3 regions of the Litchfieldia luteola genome follow, and region 2 is predicted to be linked to each of the others. Evidence: riboswitches for the same ligand, from Rfam matches in the RefSeq annotation. Region 2 holds a riboswitch; each other region holds the start of a gene.
What was found. Region 2 has a riboswitch for S-adenosylmethionine ahead of J2Z26_RS02985 (LLM class flavin-dependent oxidoreductase). Riboswitches for the same ligand answer to the same signal wherever they lie in the genome.
Positions count from the first base shown of each region.

Region 1: another riboswitch for S-adenosylmethionine. It lies ahead of J2Z26_RS19230 (O-acetylhomoserine aminocarboxypropyltransferase/cysteine synthase family protein); the one in region 2 lies ahead of J2Z26_RS02985 (LLM class flavin-dependent oxidoreductase).
Region 3: another riboswitch for S-adenosylmethionine. It lies ahead of J2Z26_RS02200 (bifunctional homocysteine S-methyltransferase/methylenetetrahydrofolate reductase); the one in region 2 lies ahead of J2Z26_RS02985 (LLM class flavin-dependent oxidoreductase).

Region 1 covers NZ_JAGGKM010000008.1:10,244-14,905, forward strand. Annotated here, with positions in the region: gene J2Z26_RS19205 (YusG family protein) at 68-322, shown strand; gene J2Z26_RS19210 (toprim domain-containing protein) at 490-840, shown strand; gene J2Z26_RS19215 (thioredoxin family protein) at 854-1,159, shown strand; gene J2Z26_RS19220 (MFS transporter) at 1,254-2,534, shown strand; gene J2Z26_RS19225 (hypothetical protein) at 2,695-3,039, shown strand; SAM riboswitch class I at 3,101-3,203, shown strand; gene J2Z26_RS19230 (O-acetylhomoserine aminocarboxypropyltransferase/cysteine synthase family protein) at 3,278-4,600, shown strand.
Region 2 covers NZ_JAGGKM010000001.1:569,645-574,306, forward strand. Annotated here, with positions in the region: gene J2Z26_RS02960 (MBL fold metallo-hydrolase) at 1-181, shown strand, start outside; gene J2Z26_RS02965 (sulfurtransferase TusA family protein) at 208-435, shown strand; gene J2Z26_RS02970 (sulfite exporter TauE/SafE family protein) at 484-1,260, shown strand; gene J2Z26_RS02975 (hypothetical protein) at 1,311-1,760, opposite strand; gene J2Z26_RS02980 (DUF2243 domain-containing protein) at 1,807-2,274, opposite strand; SAM riboswitch class I at 2,480-2,586, shown strand; gene J2Z26_RS02985 (LLM class flavin-dependent oxidoreductase) at 2,659-3,711, shown strand; gene J2Z26_RS02990 (ATP-grasp domain-containing protein) at 3,720-4,652, shown strand.
Region 3 covers NZ_JAGGKM010000001.1:434,029-438,690, reverse strand. Annotated here, with positions in the region: gene J2Z26_RS02220 (DegV family protein) at 1-531, shown strand, start outside; gene J2Z26_RS02215 (DUF3941 domain-containing protein) at 602-733, shown strand; gene J2Z26_RS02210 (CvfB family protein) at 979-1,842, opposite strand; gene J2Z26_RS02205 (YajQ family cyclic di-GMP-binding protein) at 1,973-2,464, shown strand; SAM riboswitch class I at 2,611-2,716, shown strand; gene J2Z26_RS02200 (bifunctional homocysteine S-methyltransferase/methylenetetrahydrofolate reductase) at 2,786-4,636, shown strand; gene metH (methionine synthase) at 4,629-4,662, shown strand, end outside.

The sequences.
Region 1 (4,662 bases), on a different contig from region 2:
AATTCCTATTTTTTTTGAGTAACATCACTCTACATGGACACCCTAACGATAAGTAAGTAAAGAAAGGGTGCTTGAATTGGTACTGGAAAATAAGCGAATGGACATTACTGATCGCATCGTTGGAAAGTTATCTGAAAACCAAGTGAATTTATATGATGAGTCAACCCTTGTTGGACGAATTGTTCTAAATACCCAAGGGAACAAGTATGAGCTAATGGAAGGATACGAACAAGGCAATAACAAAATATACAAATATGTGGATGTAACCACAGGACCTGATCAAAAATATGTAGATTGTGATTATGAAAATGGCTGGTGCTAATATAAGTTTAGAGCGGTGGGTTACTTTCCACTGCTTTTTCTGTTTATTACCAATAAAGAAACATAAACAATCTTATTCCTTTTTCCATACAATAATAGAGGGATATTCGTAAAATTTACGAATAATAGTAAGAAATCTATTGTACAATGAAACTAAGGTGATGGGAAATGACATTAGACTATTTTGAAAAAGTAATTATTGTAGAAGGAAAGTCAGATAAGAAGAAAGTATTAAATGTCATAAATGAAGAAATTGAGATAATATGTACGAATGGTACGATTAGTGTTTCAAGACTAGACGAATTAATCGAACATTTATATAATAAGGATGTCTATATCTTAGTTGATGCAGACGATGCTGGTGAAAAGTTAAGAAAACAATTTATGAGAGAATTGCCAGAAGCTGAACACATTTATATTGATAAAATGTACCGTGAAGTAGCTACATCCCCAGAGCAGCACTTAGCAACCGTTTTATTAGGTGCCAATTTTGATGTGCATGCAGAGTTTTTATTATAGAAAGGCATAGAACATGTTAAATGAATGGTCTGAGCAACAAGTAAATAAATTAATTCAAGAGGAACAATCCTTTTGTTTATACCTCTATACTCCGATGTGTGGTACATGCCAAGTTGCAAGCCGAATGCTGATGGTTGTACAGGAGTTAGTACCTAACAAAACAATGGGAAAATGTGATTTAAACTATATCCCTGTAAAAGCAAGAGAATGGGAAATTGAAAGTGTACCTTGCTTGTTACAATTTGAGAATGGAAAATTAACAGATGCCAGGATTTATGCGTTTAAATCTGTAGAACATTTATATAACACCCTAAAGTAGACACTATCATTATTGGTAGTGTTTTTTCTTGCATTTTTTTGTAAATGAAGTATGATTATTTAGGGTAGCGAAATATTCTGAGGTGTAAAGCATAATGACAACAATCATAGCGGATTGGAAGCATCAATATTTAACTTATAATCGAAACGTAAAACTCTTCATTATTACAAATATTTGTACTCAAATTGCAATGGGTATCTTTATGATCATGTATAATTTCTATATAAGAGAACTAGGTTATACAGAACAAGTTAACGGTACAATCATTTCCATGACTGCCTTAGCGTCTGCAATTATATTAATTCCAGCAGGTATTATAAGTGATAAGCTAGGCCGGAAAAAGGTAATGATTTACGGTATATTCTTTACCACCCTATTATTGTTTTTGCGAAGCTTGTTTGAGTTAGAACATTTTTTAGTCATAACAGCATTCCTAATGGGTTTATCTATGGCATTTCTACAAGTGTCAGCTATCCCTTGGTTAGCTGAAAATTCAACTCAAGCACAAAGGGTCCATTTGTTTAGTTTTCATTTTGCACTCATGATGGTAGCCAATGTTGTCGGAAATTTAATGGGTGGAGTCATAAGTGATGCATTTGTTTTCTTATTTGGGTTAACTCCTTTGATTAGTGTAAGAATTACACTCTTGATTGCGAGTGTAATATTCCTCTTAGGTATATTGCCTATTTTTAAAATGGAAGAAGTAAAAAAAGAGAAAGATTCAAAAAAGAAAGAGAAAGTCCCTTTCAAGACAGTGTTTAAAAATCAGAAGGGACAATTGAAACTTATTGTACTATTTGCTTTTGCACAATTATTAATTGGATTTGGTTCAGGATTGGTCGTTCCTTACTTAAATCTATATTTTGCCGATCGATTTGAGGCTAGTAATAGCGTTATTGGTATTGTTTTGTCTTTAGGTCAAGCGGCAACGGCAGTGGCTATGATTATAGGTCCTATCGTAGTGAAAAAGGTTGGAGAAGTGAAGGCTGTTGTGTTTCTCCAGTTAGCATCCTTGCCATTCTTACTGCTGACAGCCTACACAGAAAATCTTATTATAGCGATCATCGGATTCTTATTCCGTCAGGCTTTAATGAATGCGGGAAATCCGATTCAAGCATCATTAGTGATGGAAAGGGTTAATGATTCAATGAAAGGTCTTGCTAACTCAGTAAATCAGATGGTATTTTCCTTAGGCTGGGCAATGATGGGACCTGTGTCGACATCTTTTGTGTTAATTTATGGGTCATATTGGGGCTATGCTTATGTATTTAGCATAACTGCAGCTCTTTATCTAGTGAGTTCTACGTACTTTTACTTTGTCTTTAAAGGTACATCTTTCGTCAAAATTCAGAAGGCAGTCGCAAAAACATCATAATATTGACATATTTCTCGGGAAATGAACAATTTGTTGGTAATAATGGAGCAAATTGTTCTTTTTTATTCACAAATATTTCTTTTTGTCGAACGATTTATAGAGGAAATAGTACTACTTAATGGAATTAATATATAAGCTAACTGTACGAGGAGGATTCAACGTGGGTTTAGAAAAATTACTAACACATTTTTTAGAAAGACTCTACGGATTGGAACATGTTGTCTTACTATTACCAAAAGAACCACTCGTAATTAAGTTTGAAATTACTAGTATGGAAAATGCTTATTTATACCTTTCAAGTACAAGAAGCTCAGTGACTAATGGTCTTGAAGAACATATAACAATCAAGGGGAATGGGATAACGGATGTTATAAACGGGACTAGTAAACTAACTGACCTCATATATCATGAGAATATTGAGGTTATTGGTAGTTTGAGAAATATATTACTAATCGAATCCATATTCTACTTATCTCATGATAAAGAAATGAGAAAAATTGGATAAATAGGAATTGACAGTAAGTAATTGCGGTGTTATTATTCAGAATAATATCAATTTAATAGTTTACTTATCAAGAGTGGTGGAGGGACTGGCCCTTAGAAACCCGGCAACCGGTAAGATACACGGTGCTAAATCCTGCAGGTATATTTATGCCTGAAAGATAAGAAGAGTCTTATGGAACTCATCCTCTTCTTATGAAGGGGATTTTTTTATTTCACAAAAGAGCGAGGGAGAGATGAAAATGAGTGGAAGTGAGAGAAAGTATCGTCTAGAAACAATTGGGGTGCATGGTGGTTTGCAAGCAGATCCAGTTACTGGAGCACGTGCTGTTCCGATCTATCAATCAAATGCTTTTAAATTCGAGAATACAGAACATGCTGCAAATCTATTTGCTTTAAAGGAACCAGGGTATATCTATTCCCGGATTCACAATCCTACGGTAACTGTTTTTGAAGAAAGAGTTGCTCAATTGGAGGGTGGTGTTGGTAGCTTAGCAGTTGCAAGTGGGATGGCAGCTATTACAACAGCTATTTTAAATCTTGCCAGTTCTGGTGATGAAATTGTCTCTGCATCTACTTTATATGGTGGTACCTATAATTTGTTTGCAAACACGTTACCAAAGTACGGAATAGATACTCATTTTGTGGATCCGTCTGATCCTACTAATTTCAAAAAGGCAATCACTCCTAATACAAAAGCCCTCTTTGCTGAAACAATAGGAAATCCTAGCTTGGATATTTTAAATATAGAAGCAGTTGCTGAAATTGCACATGAAGCTGGTATTCCATTAATCATTGACAACACGTTTGCCACACCATATCTATGCAGGCCAATTGAACATGGTGCAGATATAGTAATTCACTCAGCAACAAAATGGTTGCTTGGGAATGGTACTACTCTTGGAGGGATTATTGTAGATGGAGGGAAATTTGATTGGAACTCGGCAAAGTTTCCTGGATTTACAACACCTGATCCGAGCTATCATAATTTAGTATACTCAGAAGCGTTAGGGCCTGTTGCTTTTATTGTGAAGGCAAGAGTTCAGTTATTAAGGGACTTAGGTCCGGCCATTAGCCCATTTAATGCATTTCAGTTTAACTTAGGACTGGAAACACTGCATGTCCGGATGAAAGAGCATATTCAAAATACGAGAAAGATCGTCTCCTACTTAGATGAGCATCCTGGTGTAGAGTGGGTATTATACCCGGAGCATGAAGAACATCCTGGAAAGGAATTAGCGAAGAAGTACTTACCTAAAGGTGCTGGTGCAGTTGTTGTATTTGGAATCAAAGGTGGCAGGGAAGCTGGAGCAAAAGTCATTAATAATGTAACTCTTTGGTCTCATGTAGCGAATGTAGGGGATGCCAAGAGCTTAATCATCCATCCTGCAAGTACCACTCATCAGCAATTAGGGGCCGAGGATTTAAAGAAATCCGGAGTGACTGATGATTTAATCAGGCTTTCAGTTGGAATTGAACATTGTGAAGATCTTCTTGAAGACTTAGAACAAGCAATTGAAAAGGCAACAGGACTTTCTTCTAAAAAGCCAGTAAGTGCTATTTAAAAATAGTAAAATATAAAAATATTATTTTTGTTGACACTGATTTCTTACCCATGATATACTCA
Region 2 (4,662 bases):
AAATAACCATGGGTTAAACATTGAAGATGAGAATGAATTTAGAAAATTAGTGACAGAAAATCTACCGCCACAACCTAATGCTTACCAAGAAATTCGTGAAACAAACATGGGGAAAATTACTCCAGATGATGAAAAGCAACGTGAAATGGAAATCGGACCAAACCGTTGTGCAGTACGTTAAGTTAAGAACAGAGGAGGAATTATAAAATGGAAGCAAACAAAGTATTAGACGCAAAAGGATTGGCATGTCCAATGCCTATCGTTAAAACAAAAAAGGCAATGAACGAACTTGAATCTGGTCAAGTGCTTGAAATTCATGCAACTGATAAAGGTGCAAAAAATGATTTAACTGCTTGGGCTAAATCTGGTGGTCATGAGTTTATCAAACATGTAGAAGACAACGGTGTGTTAAAGTTTTGGATTAAAAAAGGGTGAAAATAGAGGGAACCAGTATAGGTTCCCTTTTTAAAGGGGGGATTTACGATGGATTTTGCCTTTATAATTACGATTTTCCTAATTGGATTTATCGGTTCATATATATCTGGAATGCTAGGGATTGGTGGGTCAATCATCAAATACCCAATGCTTTTATATATTCCACCAATGCTTGGAGTGGCAGCATTCACCGCACATGAAGTGTCAGGGATTAGTGCCATTCAAGTGTTCTTTGCAACTATTGGTGGTGTGTGGGCCTACCGAAAAGGTGGCTACTTAAATAAGACACTCATTATTTATATGGGAAGTAGTATATTAATAGGTAGTTTTGTTGGTGGATATGGATCAAAGCTTATGTCAGAGGGTGGCATTAATCTTATCTACGGAATCTTGGCATTAATAGCTGCGGTTATGATGTTTATTCCTAAGAAAGGGATTGACGATATTCCTTTTGATCAAGTTACTTTTAATAAATGGCTTGCTGCAGCACTTGCGTTAATTGTAGGTATTGGAGCAGGAATTGTTGGAGCAGCGGGAGCATTCTTACTTGTTCCTATTATGCTTGTTTTGTTAAAGATTCCTACTCGTATGACGATTGCTTCATCATTAGCGATTACGTTTATCTCGTCAATTGGTGCAACGGTTGGTAAAATTACAACAGGTCAAATTGATTATTTCCCTGCATTTATTATGATTATTGCAAGTTTAATTGCTTCACCTCTTGGAGCAATAGCTGGGAAAAAAGTAAATACGAAGGTATTACAAGTGGTTCTAGCTGTCTTGATTTTCGCTACTGCAGTGAAAATTTGGATAGATATTATTTAAAACAAGATGAGAGACAGTCATTTCGGATGATTGTCTCTCATCTTGTCTTTTTATTTAACATGAATGATTTGTTGGAAAGCAATTTCTTTTCCTGCGCTAGTATATATTCCATGGTTATTTGCGTTTAAGGTTACTTTCACCGCATAAGTGCCAGGGCTTAAATTCCCCAAATTATAATAATTACCATAGAGGCGGTTTATTTTTTTTCCATTGATATATAAGTGGGCATGCCCTTCATTGTATTGGATAACTGTTGAACCAGTCTTTTTGGGTGTAAAGGTGAAATTAGATGTCATTATTTCCAAAAGCCAGGACCCTGATTGATCCTGGGTAATGGATGCTGTAATCGCTGGTAATCTATAAGAAATAGGAATCTCAACCGTTTCTTCATGGTGAGACTGAGCATGTCCGAATGCACTATGGTGCCCATATTGATAATGAAAGAAGATCATGATTGAGACAAAAGTAAATATCACGAAAAAACTGACTAGCCTATACATTAATGTAACGTGTCCTCCTTTGGATTAGTGGTGAAAGAAAACTGTCTCAGGTGTTTATTGTGGCTTGATAGGTTTCGGTGTTTTTCTTAATAAGATAACCTATAACAATTAATACTACCCCTAATCCTAGAAAGGTAAGGTCATAGAATAAAGGGTTTGGATCAGCAGGCTTCACACGATGGATTTGGAGAATATGATGATTAATAATACCTTCGGTTAAATTAAAAAGACCCCCTCCAATCAGGAACCAGCCAATTAATAATCGAATTCCTTTTTTATGTGCAATGGGGTTTTCTGCAACCCATAGAAGAATACCGCCGATCACTAATGTAATGGTTACTGCAAAATGAAAAAGTCCATCACTCACAATCTGTCCCGGTCGATCAGTTGCCATATATACACTATGCCACTGCAAAAGTTGATGGAAGATGATACCGTCTAAAGCTCCAAGAAAACCAAACCCCAATACAAAACTACCAATTTTAATTAAGCTTCTATGCGTTTTTATACTCACAATCTTTCTCCTTTATAAACAATTCTGAACATTATTACATTTTTGCCGAATTGGTAGCATAATATACTTGAAGGGTGGAAACTACAACACTTTAAAGCATCGGGGGCCTGACCCCCAGTCCGTTAATGCGTTACTGAGTTAAATAAATTTGTTGACGGAAAACCAACTTATATAGTATGATTACTATGGATTAATTAATTGAATATTCTTATCAAGAGAGGTAGAGGGACTGGCCCGATGAAGCCCGGCAACCACTGAGTAAATCAGTAAGGTGCCAATTCCAGCAGAACAGTAGGTTCTGAGAGATAGGATAGAAGCAATTCCAACTTCTTCGTATCGAAGAAGTTTTTTTGTTTTCGCGATAGACGAGAGGAGAAGAGAAAAATGAGATATGGATTTTGGTTACCGATTTTTGGTGGGTGGTTACGAAATGTTGATGATGAAAATATGCCACCTACATTCGAGTACGCAAAAGAAGTGATTACATCAGCAGAAGAGTGGGGATATGATACAACACTTATTGCTGAATTATACTTAAATGATATTAAAGGGCCTGAGAGTGACTCTTTAGAAGCTTGGTCAACAGCTGCGGCTTTAGCTGCTGTGACGAGTAAAATTGAAATCATGACAGCCATTCGACCTGGGTTTCATAACCCAGCAGTTGCTGCAAAAATGGCCGCGAATATTGATCAAATAAGTAATGGTAGATTTACCTTAAATGTTGTATCTGCATGGTGGGAAGAAGAAGCAAGGCAGTACGGTGGGATTTTCACTGAGCATGATGAGCGATACGATCGAACAGAAGAATTTATAGATGTACTAAAGGGATTATGGACAGAAGATGTCTTTAACTATGAAGGAAACTTTTATTCAGTTAAAAATGCTGTTTTATCACCTAAGCCTGTTCAAAGACCAAATCCGATTCTTTATGCGGGTGGTGAAAGTCCTAGAGGAAAACAAGCAATTACGAACAAGTGTGACGCGTATGTAATGCATGGAGGAACAGTAGAAGAAGTAACAGCTAAAATAGCTGATATGAAACAAAGAAGAGCGCAAACTGGTAACGCACCTTTTCAATCATTCGGAATGGCTGCATACATTGTTTGTCGTGATACAGAGGAAGAGGCTCAAGCAGAGTTAAATCGAATTACGGATGTAAGAGAATCAAGTGGATATGCTGGGTTCAATGACTTCGTTAGCAAATCACAGCTAGAACAACAAATTAAGCTATATGACTACTCTGTTTCAAATCGTGGGTTAAGACCCAATCTAATTGGTACTCCAGAACAGATTGCTAAAAAGATAATTGAATATGAAGAAGCTGGTGTTGATTTATTACTACTTCAATTTTCACCACAGCTTGAAGAAATGGAACGCTTTTCAAAGAAAGTTATGCCATTAGTCGAAGCACTTAGAGAAGCCAAAGTACAGGAGTGAATAGTAAAATGAGCAAAATATACATCATACATGAAAACAGTGAATGGACCAATCATTTAACAGCTAGACTGGAAGAGTTAGAGCTTCCTTATGAAGAATGGCACCTTGATCAAGGAGTCGTTAATTTATTCGAAGCACCTCCTGAAGGGGTATTTTATAGTCGAATGAGTGCATCTGCACATACGCGTGATCATCGTTTTGCACCGGAATTAGCAGAGTCCGTGCTTGCTTGGCTTGAAAAGAATGAGAAAAAAGTCTTTAACGGAACACGGGCTTTAAGACTTGAGGTTAGTAAGGTCAATCAATATATGGCATTAAATGCCTGCGGGATTAAAACGCCTAAAACACTTGCAGCTGTTGGAAAAGAACAAATAGTTGAAGCAGCAAAACAACTTGGGTCTGCTTCTTTTATCACAAAACACAACCGTGCTGGTAAAGGACTTGGTGTTCAATTGTTCCACTCCATTGAAAGCTTGCGGGAGTATGTGAACAGTCCTGGGTTTGAGGAGCCGGTTGATGGGATTACATTGATACAAGAATATATCCTTTCTCCCGAATCATATATTACCCGATGTGAGTTTGTTGGAGGAAAGTTTGTTTATGCAGTTCAGGTAGATACATCAGAGGGATTTGAATTATGTCCTGCAGATGCATGTCAAATCGGCGATTTATTCTGTCCTGTTGGAGAAGAAGTAACTGAAAAACCAAAGTTTAAAATTATCGAAGGTTTCAACGATCCGATCATTGAGAAGTATGAATTGTTCCTTCAAGAAAATAAAATTGCCGTTGCTGGCATTGAATTCATTCGAAATGCAGCAGGTGAGATTTTTACCTATGATGTTAATACAAATACGAACTATAACTCTGATGCTGAAAAGGTAGCAGGAAAATTTGGAATGCTTGAAGTAGCGAAATTCTTAGGATCAGAATTACAAAAATAAGTCAACAGGG
Region 3 (4,662 bases), 140 kb from region 2:
CCTACTCTTGATTTAACGATCATTGATACAAAATGTGCATCGTTGGGTGTAGGGCTAGTTGTTAAAACAGCTGTAGAGTTGCTAGAAAAGGGTGCTACTAAAGATGAGATTCTTGAAGGGATTCAATTTAGTCGCGATCATATGGAGCATATCTTTACTGTAGATAATCTAGAGTACCTAGCTCGTGGTGGAAGAATCAGTAAAGCATCTGCATTCGTGGGTGGATTATTAAATATAAAACCACTTTTACATGTAGAAGATGGCAAACTAATTCCTCTAGAAAAAATTAGAGGGAGTAAAAAGGTGCTCAAGCGTATTGTAGAGCTTATTGAAGAACGTGGTGTGAATCTTAATGAGCAAACCATCGCTATAAGTCACGCAGATGCAGAGGACACAGCACTTGAACTAAAAAGACAATTAGAAGAAAAGTTCGGTACAACTTCTTTCTTTATTAATTCGATCGGATCTGCTATTGGTGCGCATGTTGGACCAGGAACTATGGCAGTTTTCTTCTTAAACAAGTCAAGGTAACCTCGGGTACATAGTTTACTTTTTTCCCGGTAATGCTATATAGGAACTAGTATGAAAGGGAGTGTAGGCTTTGTCTAAGACAAGTGATAACGATAAAAAGGCAAAAGACAATAATGCGAAACGCCATGAGAAAAACATGGAGCGTGAAAAAAATCGCGGGCGTGGTGAGAGACAATATTCGAAGAAGACTGACCACTTGTAAATCAATATGTTCGCAATAACAAGACCCTCTAATCTAAAGAGGGTCTTTTCACTTTGAAGATTGTCCGTTCCTTTTCGCTGCGGGCACTTGCTTTCCGCGGGGAGGGATGTGAGCCTCCTCGGCTTTGCCTGCGGGGTCTCACACTTCCCTCTATGGCCCGCAGGAGTCAAGTGCCCTCCGCTCCAATTCACTCTTCACTATTACAAGCATGTACCTTTACTAAAAATGAGCTTTTGTCAGAACATTTATTCTTCTTTTTTAAAGTAAGTCCATCCATCTTCTTGGTAGATTTTTCCGTCTTTCATTAGTCTGCCTAGTGCTCGTTTGAAGGCGGCTTTGCTCATTTGGAAGCGGATTTGGATGTCATCTGGGTCGCTTTTGTCCCAGAATGGCATGGCACCGTCTCTAGATTCCATATAGGAGTAGAGCTTCATCGCATCTTCATCTAATATTTCGTGAGAGCGTCCTAGTAATGAGATGTTAACAGAGCCATCTTCTTTAATATCTATGATTCTTCCTTCAACTTTTTGTCCGAGTCTTGGTTCACGAACGCGTTGTGTTTCATGGATAAATCCAATGTATTTTTCGTCTGTAAGGATAAATGAGCCTACCAATAATAGACGGTATACTCTTCCACTCACATTTTTGTTGAAGGCTGTTCTTGGTGCTTTTACAGCTACTTCTCTTATGGCATCCTCTGTTCCCAGTTTTCCAAAGAGTCTTCCATGCTTGTCTGTTTTTAAAGAGCAATACAAATGGTCTCCTACTTCTGGCCATAAATCAAATATCTCAGGAAGGTCATCCTTTGAAACAAGGATATCCTTTCTAATTCCAATATTCACAAATACTCCTAATTTGTGTTTAACTTCTACTACTTCAACCCAATCGTAAGTGCCTTGTTCGATTTTTGGGGTCATCATCGTAGCAGCTAAGCGTCCTTGGTGATCCTGATAAAGGAAAACAGTGTGCTCTTCCTCATCATTAAATTCACCAACGATATCACTGTTATGAAGGAGTACATCCTCTTCCCCATCTGTTAAGAAATAACCAAAATCCACTTCTCTATCAACTTTTAATGTAACTGTCGTACCTGCTTCAAAGCTTGTCATATATATCCTTCTTTCTCTTAAAATCTCTTCATAGTTAATATGCAATTATAACATCTATTTACCATAAGTTGTCCTACTTGTTATATTTTACTATAATTAAACTATATCATACATTTTCGGAGGTAGAAAAATGTCTAAAGAAAGTTCATTTGATGTTGTTTCAAAGGTTGAGATGCCAGAGGTAACCAATGCTATTAGTATTGCATTAAAAGAAATTCAAACTCGCTATGATTTTAAAGGAAGTAAAAGTGACATTTCCCTTGATAAAGAAGAGCTTGTACTTGTTTCAGATGATGAATATAAATTGGAGCAGCTTAAGGATGTTCTTGTGTCTAAACTGATTAAACGCGGTGTTCCTACAAAAAACATTGATTACGGCAAAATTGAGAAAGCTTCAGGTGGGACAATACGCCAACGTGGGAAGTTAGTTCAAGGAATTGATAAAGAAAATGCAAAAAAAATCAATACAATCATTAAAAACAGTGGCCTAAAGGTAAAGAGCCAAATTCAAGATGACCAAATTCGTGTAACAGGTAAAAATAAAGATGATCTACAGCAAATCATTGCAGCTATCAGAGGTGCAGATTTGCCAATCGATGTTCAATTCTTAAACTTTAGATAAATATAGGTTAACTTTCGACGCGTCCTTAAAAACGCGTCTTTTTTATTTTTAAAAAAATTCTGCATTTTCTCTTGCAAAATTGAATAGAATTAGATAATATTTACTTCTATACAACATTAACGCACTAAAATAAAACTTAATACTTACTCTTATCAAGAGTGGCGGAGGGACTGGCCCTACGATGCCCGGCAACCGTTCCATTAGGAATTGGTGCTAAATCCAGCGAATTTTTTTAAATTCGAGAGATAAGAAGATTACTTTTAAACGCCAAGTCTTCTTCTTATAGAAGGCTTTTTTTAATGTCTAAAAGGGGGAATGATAATGGGTTTACTTGAAGACCTAAAAACACAAATCTTAATAGCGGATGGAGCTATGGGTACCCTACTCTATTCACATGGAATCAGTAGCTGTTTTGAAGAGCTTAATCTTTTAAACAATGATGAAATACAAAAAATACATGAGGCCTACCTTCAAGCTGGCGCAAAGATCATCCAAACAAATACATATGGTGCCAATTATCCGAAACTTGCTAGATATGGATTAGAAGAATCTGTGAAAGAAATTAACATTGCCGGTGCACGCATAGCTAAAAAGGCTGCAAAAGATAAAGCTTATGTACTTGGAACAATAGGTGGAATTCGAAGCTTTAAGAAAAACACAATTTCAATGGACGAAATAAAGAGAAGCTTTCGTGAGCAATTATTTTACCTTCTCTCTGAAAATATAGATGGAATTTTACTAGAAACTTTTTACGACTTCGAAGAGTTAAAGACACTACTTTCCATTGCGCGAAAAGAAACAAATAAACCAATTGTTACAAACGTATCACTTCATGAAATTGGTGTCCTACAGGATGGAACACACTTGTCTGATGCATTCCTAGAGTTAGAGGAATTAGGTGCTGACATTGTTGGTTTAAACTGTAGATTAGGTCCCTATCATATGATTCGATCACTAGAGGAAGTTCCGGTCCCTAAGCATTCATTTTTATCTGTATATCCTAATGCTAGTTTGCCAGATTATCGTGATGGAAGACTAGTCTATGAAACAAATGAAAGCTACTTTGCTGAAAGTGCAATAAAGTTTAGAGAACAAGGGGCACGACTAATTGGTGGATGCTGTGGAACATCTCCAAAGCATATTGAAGCAATGGCTCGTACACTAAAAGGGCTCCGTCCAATTTCTGAAAAAATCGTTAAACATCGACCGATTGAAGTGAATAGTATTCCTGAACCATCTGATGCTACTCCCCCTCTCTATGAAACAGTAAAACATAGACATTCAGTCATTGTTGAGCTAGATCCTCCTAAAAAATTAGGGATTAGCAGGTTTCTTGAAGGGGCAAAAGCACTAAAGGAGGCTGGCATCGATGCACTTACACTTGCAGATAATTCTTTAGCTTCACCTAGAATTAGCAACTCGGCAATCGGTTCAATCATAAAGCAAGAAGTAAATGTTAAGCCTTTAATTCATATTACATGTAGGGATCGAAACCTTATTGGATTACAGTCACACTTAATGGGCTTACACACTCTTGGAATGAATGAGGTTTTGGCGGTAACGGGTGATCCTTCAAAAATCGGTGATTTCCCTGGTGCTACTTCCGTATATGATTTATCTTCATTTGACCTCATCAGCCTAATTAAACAGTTCAATGAAGGTATCTCTTACTCTGGTAAATCCTTAGGACAAAAAACAAATTTTTCAATTGCAGCCGCATTTAATCCAAATGTTCGTCACCTTGATAAAGCTGTTCTTCGTTTGGAAAAGAAAATCTCATGTGGAGCCCATTATTTTATCACACAACCTTTATATAGTGAAAACCAAATTCTAGAGGTGTATGAGCATACAAAACATCTAAAAACACCTATATATATAGGGATCATGCCTTTGACGAGTGCAAGAAATGCCGACTTCATACATCATGAAGTACCCGGCATTACATTATCACAGACAATTAGAGACCGTATGAATGCTGTTAGTCATGATCCACTCGCATCAGAACTTGAAGGACTTAGCATTGCAAAATCCCTCATTGATGCAGCTTATGATTTATTTAACGGAATTTACTTAATTACACCATTTTTACGTTATGAAATGACAGTAGAGCTAACAAAATATATACATGCAAAGCAGCTTGTGAATGCAGAGAGGCGGTTTATAAATGGCTAATTCAATAATAGAACAGCAAATTAAAA